DNA from 2 places in the Rhizobium sp. SRDI969 genome. Region 1 is predicted to be linked to the other one. Evidence: riboswitches for the same ligand, from Rfam matches in the RefSeq annotation. Region 1 holds a riboswitch; the other holds the start of a gene.
What was found. A riboswitch is a leader RNA that binds a small molecule or an ion and turns the genes downstream of it on or off. The one in region 1 is predicted to bind cobalamin.
Positions count from the first base shown of each region.

Region 2: another riboswitch for cobalamin. It lies ahead of nrdH (glutaredoxin-like protein NrdH); the one in region 1 lies ahead of bluB (5,6-dimethylbenzimidazole synthase).

Region 1 is NZ_CP104035.1:2,234,516-2,237,744, reverse strand. Features, by position in the region: gene N2A41_RS11270 (methyl-accepting chemotaxis protein) at 1-264, opposite strand, end outside; gene N2A41_RS11265 (hypothetical protein) at 535-693, shown strand; cobalamin riboswitch at 661-847, shown strand; gene bluB (5,6-dimethylbenzimidazole synthase) at 890-1,579, shown strand; gene N2A41_RS11255 (DUF2865 domain-containing protein) at 1,653-2,747, opposite strand; partial or broken gene N2A41_RS11250 (ribonuclease H family protein) at 2,999-3,229, shown strand, end outside.
Region 2 is NZ_CP104035.1:3,875,386-3,878,614, forward strand. Features, by position in the region: gene nrdE (class 1b ribonucleoside-diphosphate reductase subunit alpha) at 1-275, opposite strand, end outside; gene nrdI (class Ib ribonucleoside-diphosphate reductase assembly flavoprotein NrdI) at 254-658, opposite strand; gene nrdH (glutaredoxin-like protein NrdH) at 668-889, opposite strand; cobalamin riboswitch at 1,167-1,390, opposite strand; gene N2A41_RS19205 (heavy metal translocating P-type ATPase) at 1,554-3,229, opposite strand, start outside.

The DNA.
Region 1 (3,229 bases):
CACGAGATCGAGCGAGGGGTCGTCGCGGTAGAGCGAATAAGCCTCTCGAACGGCGTTCGCCTTCCCCCATTTCACGCCGCCCGCTGCCAGAGAGGCAAATTGCTCGGCATCCTTGGACCAGTTCGCCTTGGCGCCATCGATCAAGGCCCGGGTTTCGTACATCCAGGTATAGGTGGCGAAAGCGGAAATGCCGCAGAGGTTCACGGCAACGATAATCGCCGCCAGCTTGGCGGTCAGAGGCATCGTTTTCAAAAATTGGAACATTCCGCGGCGGCCTAGAATTGCGGCTCAGTCGGACATGTTCCGGACTGGCGTATCAATACGGGCATCGACGCTGACGGTCACATCATGAGCCCTCATGCCCATGTCCTGATAGCAACCCAAAACGCGTAAACGCAGTGTGTATTTGATGTGTGAATAAATCATAAAGTAGAATGGTGCTGGGGTACATGCGGGTCGTTTCACCCTGGCGCCTGCGGGCGCCAAGCCCAGCGAACCGGCGGGTACTGTCGTATCGTGCTGGACGGTGGAGGGATGGAGATACGCTGGGCAACGGCATTGATCGCGGTTGCCTGGCTGCTGTCGGCGTCATCGACATCGCCGAAGGCCATGCAGCGTGTCGGCGGCGTGCGGGCCGCCTTGCCGCCGCCGCGCTTTCCTGAAATAGATGCGCCGTCAGGTGCCCGCCGGTAAGGCGGGAGAATCGGGAATCCGGTGCAAAGCCGGAACGTGCCCAACGCTGTAAGGCCGACGTTTGCCGCTTATCACGCCACTGGCTTCTTGCCGGGAAGGCTGCGGCAGACGGATGACGCCCAGTCAGAAGACCGGCCTGGCTAGATAGACCGATCCGCGCGGACGGCGGGGCGGTTGCGTTGTTGGGGATTTGACGATGCGACCCTTTGATGAGGATGCCCTTTCGGCGGCGTCCGGTTTTTCCTTGGCCGAACGCGAGGCCGTCTATCATGCGATCATGACGCGGCGCGACGTTCGCAGCCAGTTCCTGCCTGATCCCTTGCCAGACGATGTCGTGGAGCGTCTGTTGACGGCCGCCCATCACGCGCCGTCGGTTGGTTTCATGCAGCCGTGGAATTTCATTCTGGTGAAAAGCCCGACTGTGCGGGCGCGCGTCCGGAATGCCTTTGCCAGCGCCAACGAGGAGGCGGCGCTGATGTTCGAAGGCGAACGGCGGCAGGCATATCGTTCGCTTAAGCTCGAAGGCATTACGGAGGCGCCGCTCGGGATCTGCGTGACCTGCGATCCCACCCGCGGCGGCAGCGTGGTGCTGGGGCGTACGCACAATCCGAGGATGGATAGCTATTCCACAGTCTGCGCCATCCAGAACCTCTGGCTTGCCGCGCGGGCGGAAGGGGTCGGCGTCGGCTGGGTCAGCATCTTTCATGAAGGCGACCTGAAGAGCATTCTCGGCATACCCGAGCATATCGAGGTGGTCGCCTGGCTCTGTGCCGGTTTCGTCGATCGGCTCTATGACGAGCCGGAACTCTCCGTCAAAGGCTGGCGGCAGCGGCTGCCGCTTGAGGAACTCGTCTTTCATGATGGATGGGGACGAAGCGAGCCCTAAATAAAGTGCGTCGCATCGAAGACGCATGTCGTAGTCCCAAAACCGCCGCGCGGTTTGGGTGGCTTGATTGATATCACTGCTGTTGTTGTGGTTGCGGGCCCGGCGTTGCCGGATTGGTGAGGTCGATCGAGCCCTGATCGCCGGCGAGAAACTGGGGGCCGACCTGACGGACGCGGTTCTGCGTCGGATCGTAGGGGCGCTCGGGAACGGATGGTTGCGGCGCAGCTGCGGCATCCTTCGCCGGGGGATTGGTGCGGATAGTGGTAATGGAGCTCTGCTGCGGTGGTTCGCTCACCACCTGCTTGCCGCGCATCTCCTCATAATAGGCGGTGAGATTGCAGGCGCAGGAGGACTTTTCCCCGGGCGTGCGGTTCTTGTAGGCAAAGGCATTTTTCATGGCGCTGTAGGGCGTGCCCGTTGCGACCGAGATCATGTTCGAGGCTTCGGTGCTCGTCACGTCACGATAGAACAGTTCGGTCTCGATGCCCGGGCACATCTTGGCGCAGGTCTGTGCGTCGCGGCCGAAATCGACCGATGTGGCGTTCGAACTGATCGGAAAGAAGCCGCCGTCACAGCTGCGCACGCACATGGTGCTGACCGGCGAGAGCATTTCGGCCCGCGGCACGCCGTAACGCGGATCGACCTCTTCACCGCCGCCGAGCGGAATAAAGGTGTCGGTGCGCATCGCCTGTTCTTCGACGCTCGGGGCGAGGTCGTCGGCGCTGCGATCGCTCGGGGCATAGAAGTTTTCGCTGTTGCAGCCATTGCGGTCGAGAGCGGCGGTCAGCTCGCGGCGCGCGTCCTCATTGCCGTCGGTCTGGTTGCGCAGCTCGTCACGGCGGTCCTGGAGATAGCGGATGTTGTCGATCATCCGGGCTTCGGACTGCGACAGCTCGGCGCAATAATCGGCATTTTCGCCGCCGATGACGACCATGCTGCCCGAGGTGCAGCCGTTGCCGCGCAGCTCGTTGCGGACCTTGCGCAGCTCGAGGTTCTGCTCGGCCATGGCGCTGGCATATTGGCGCGCTTCCGGACCGTTGGTATTGCCGATCGACCGCGGCAGGTCGGCGAGGCGGCCACGCAGATCCTCACAGATAGTAATGGACTGCCCGGCAGCGGGCGCTGCGAAGACAAGGAAGAGGGCAAGAGACAGGTTTCGGCGTTTCACGGCGTCGCCCCGGAATGAGCAAAGAATCGATCGGTCACTGTCGGCGTCCATCCGCCGCGCCTTGTCTCTTAGCTTGTTTCTCTTAATAAGCTTGGAGATATTCCTAGCGTATTTTCGGGATTTTATCCAGCGGACAGCCAAAGACCCAGTGTTCGATTATGAAGAAGCTGCCGATGGTAATCAACGAGGCCAAGTGCCCACTCCAATCTCCTGGGGCGCTTGAGAAACGTACTCATATCCGGACGCTGAAAATGACAGGAATTGCCAATGAACTCAGCTCCCGCAACGATAGTCGGGCTGCCGGAAACCCAACACGGCTTCCACGTCTTCGTGGACGGCTGTTATGAACCCGGTCCTGGGCACGGAGGTTGGGCATTCGTCGTTTATTGCGATGCCGCGGAAATTGCGTCCGGCTTCGGTGGCGCGGAAGATTCCGCCAATAATTCGATGGAAGTGATGGCCGTCCTCAAGGCTGTGGTTTG
Region 2 (3,229 bases), 1.6 Mb from region 1:
TAGTAACCCTCGGTGACGAGGTAATCGAGCTTTTCCCGGAGGTTGTGAAAGAACACCGTGTTCTGGTTCACATGCTGCAGGAAATACTGCTTGGCAGCCAAACGATCCTTGTCGAGCTGGATCCTGCCCTCATCGTCATAGAGGTTCAGCATCGCATTCAGCGCGTGATAGTCGAGCGTTTCCGCCGCTTTCAAAGGGCGTTCGCCGGCGGGATGAGCAAAAGTGTTATGCGGTTTTGCGCCCGCATCCCGCGTCAGAGTTGTTCCCGTGTCCAAAACCGTTCCATTCCGTGTTTGACGTTGGCGACATCCGCTTCCGTGCCCAGCAGCTCGAACCGGTAGAGGTAAGGCACCTGGCATTTCTTCGAGATGACGTCGCCGGCGAGCCCGTATGTCTCGCCGAAATTGCTGTTGCCCGCGGCAATCACGCCGCGGATGTGTCCTCGGTTTTCCGCATCGTTGAGGAAACGGATCACCTGCTTGGGAACGGCACCCTTGCCGCCGTCGCCGCTATAGGTCGGCACAACAAGCACGAAGGGTTCGCGGATATGGAACGCGTCAGCGCCACTTGGCGGAATGCGCGTTGCGCGCAGTCCGAGCTTGGCGACGAACCGATGGGTGTTCTCGGATCGGCTGGAATAATAGACGATCAGAGCCATCGCCTTTCCTCAGGAAAGTGCGCTGATCATGTCGGGGCGGAAGCCCGCCCAATGCTGCTCGCCGGCGATGACGACAGGCGCCTGCATGTAGCCGAGGCTGCGGACGCGATCGAGCGCTTCGGCATCCTGCGAGATATCGACGATGTCATAATCGACACCCAACCGGTCGAGGGCACGGTAGGTGGCGGTGCACTGGACGCAGGCAGGCTTGCTGTAGACGGTAATGGTCATGATATTCCTCGTGACGCGATTGGGACGCAGGAGATCGATCGGAAATCTGCCGATATCCGTCGAAAAATCTCTGGTGATTTGAGCTATGCGGCTGTTCAGCCGCTGGGCGTACTCCGCCCTCTACCTCCAGCGGGTGGCGGCCTGAACTGAGATACTGACATGACTTCACCCCGAAGTGGCACAATACGAAGGTTTCGGGGGCGGAGGCTCGGGCCTGCGAAACGCGATGCGGACATTCCCCGCAGCCATGCAACGCGACCTTCCGGACACCCCGCCCGTGGACGTTTCGTTCGAGGCAGGTCTCCTGGCTCACGGGTCAACGCTCCTGCCCAGCCTTCCCGGAGCATCATGCTCCAGTGACCAGAAATCGGACAGTTGCTCGCCGCTTACAGTTGCGGGGGCAGCTCCGGCATTGCTTCGCCATGATGGCGAGGCGCACCGTATTCCCGTCTTAGCCGCCGATCCTCACGAATCGACGGAACCTCGAACACTAGATATGGTACTCGAATCGCTGATGACGTCAACAAGTAGTTGTGGCGCTGCAGCAATGGCGGCAACGAATCGCCGCGCCCGTGTATGATGTGGATAATGAAGCGTTAACGAAAAGGCGCTGTGGAGAACCGGTCAGAAAGAGCCGACAGAAGCCGGCTCCCCGAAACGATATTCATATTTTTATTCGAAGCAGCCGCAGCGCGTTGATCGTGACCAGCACGGTAGCGCCGGTATCAGCGAGGATCGCCGGCCAGAGCCCGGTAATGCCGGCGATCGTCGTCACTAGGAACACCGCCTTCAGCCCGAGTGCGATGGTGATGTTCTGCAGGATGTTGCGCATCGTGCGTTTGGAAAGTTCGATCATCCGCGCCACGTCGCCGACGCGTCCGTGCAGCACGGCGGCATCCGCCGTCTCGAGCGCCACATCGGTGCCGCCGCCCATAGCAATGCCGATATCGGCAGCAGCCAGCGCCGGAGCATCATTGATGCCGTCGCCGACCTTGGCGACGATGAAGCCCTGGTGCTTCAATTCGCCGACGACCCGCTGCTTGTCCTCAGGCATCATCTCGCCGCGCCAGTCGATGCCGAGCATGCCGGCAACGGCTGCCGCCGTCCGTTTGTTGTCGCCCGTCAGCATCATCGCCTTGACGCCTGCTGATTTGAGGGCAGCGAGCCCGGCCTCGGCATCCTCGCGCGGCTCGTCGCGCATGGCGATCAAACCCGCCGCAACACCGTTGACGAGCAGCACCGACAGGCTCTTGCCCTCGTCGTTCAGCGCCGCGATGCGTGCATCCTGTTCAGCACTGAGCGCCCCGCGCTCACGGGCGGCGGGCGGCGACAGCAGGTCCAGCGTCTCGCCGCCGACTTTGCCGCTGACGCCCCTGCCCGCCAGCGCTTCCAGCTCGAAGGCCGGCGGCACGGGAACGCCGTCTGACTTGGCGCGGTTGAGGATCGCCAACGCCAGCGGATGGCTGGAACCCTGCTCCAGCACCGCCGCGCGCGACAGCACCTGCGCCTCGCTCAATCCGAAGGAGATGATATCGGTGACCTGAGGCCTGCCTTCCGTCAGCGTGCCTGTCTTGTCGAAGGCGACCATCGTCACCTTGCCGAGCGTTTCCAGCACCGCGCCGCCCTTCATCAGCAGCCCGCGCCGCGCACCTGTCGAAAGCGAGGCGGCAATTGCCGCCGGCGTCGAAATGACGAGCGCGCAGGGGCAGCCGATCAAAAGGATGGCAAGACCCTTATAGACCCATTCGCCCCACGGGCCGGCAAACAGCAGCGGCGGAACGACCGCGACCAGCGCTGCAACCACGACCACGCCGGGCGTGTAATAGCGCGAAAACCGATCGATGAAGCGTTCGGTCGGCGCCTTCGATTCCTGCGCTTCCTCCACCAGCTTGACGACACGGGCGATGGTGTTGTCGGCGGCCGCCGCCGTGACGCGAACCCTGAGCACCGCATCGCCATTGACCGTGCCGGCAAAAACGACGGCATCGACGCCCTTGCGAACCGGCGTGCTTTCGCCCGTCACCGGCGCCTCGTCGATTGCGCTCTCGCCTGAGATGATGATGCCGTCCGCAGAGATACGGTCGCCAGGGCGAACCATGATAGTCGCGCCAACGGCAAGGCTTTCTGCCGGCACTTCCCGCGTCTGCCCATTGTCTTCGAGCAGCGCATTCTTCGGCACCAGACCCGCCAACGACTGGATGCTTTCGCGCGCCTTGCCGGCCGCCACCCCTTCCAGCATCTCGCCGACGAGGAACAGGAATACGACGGTTGCCGCCTCTTCGCCGGCATTGATGATGACGGCGCCGACGGCGGCAATCGTCATCAGCATCTCGATCGAGA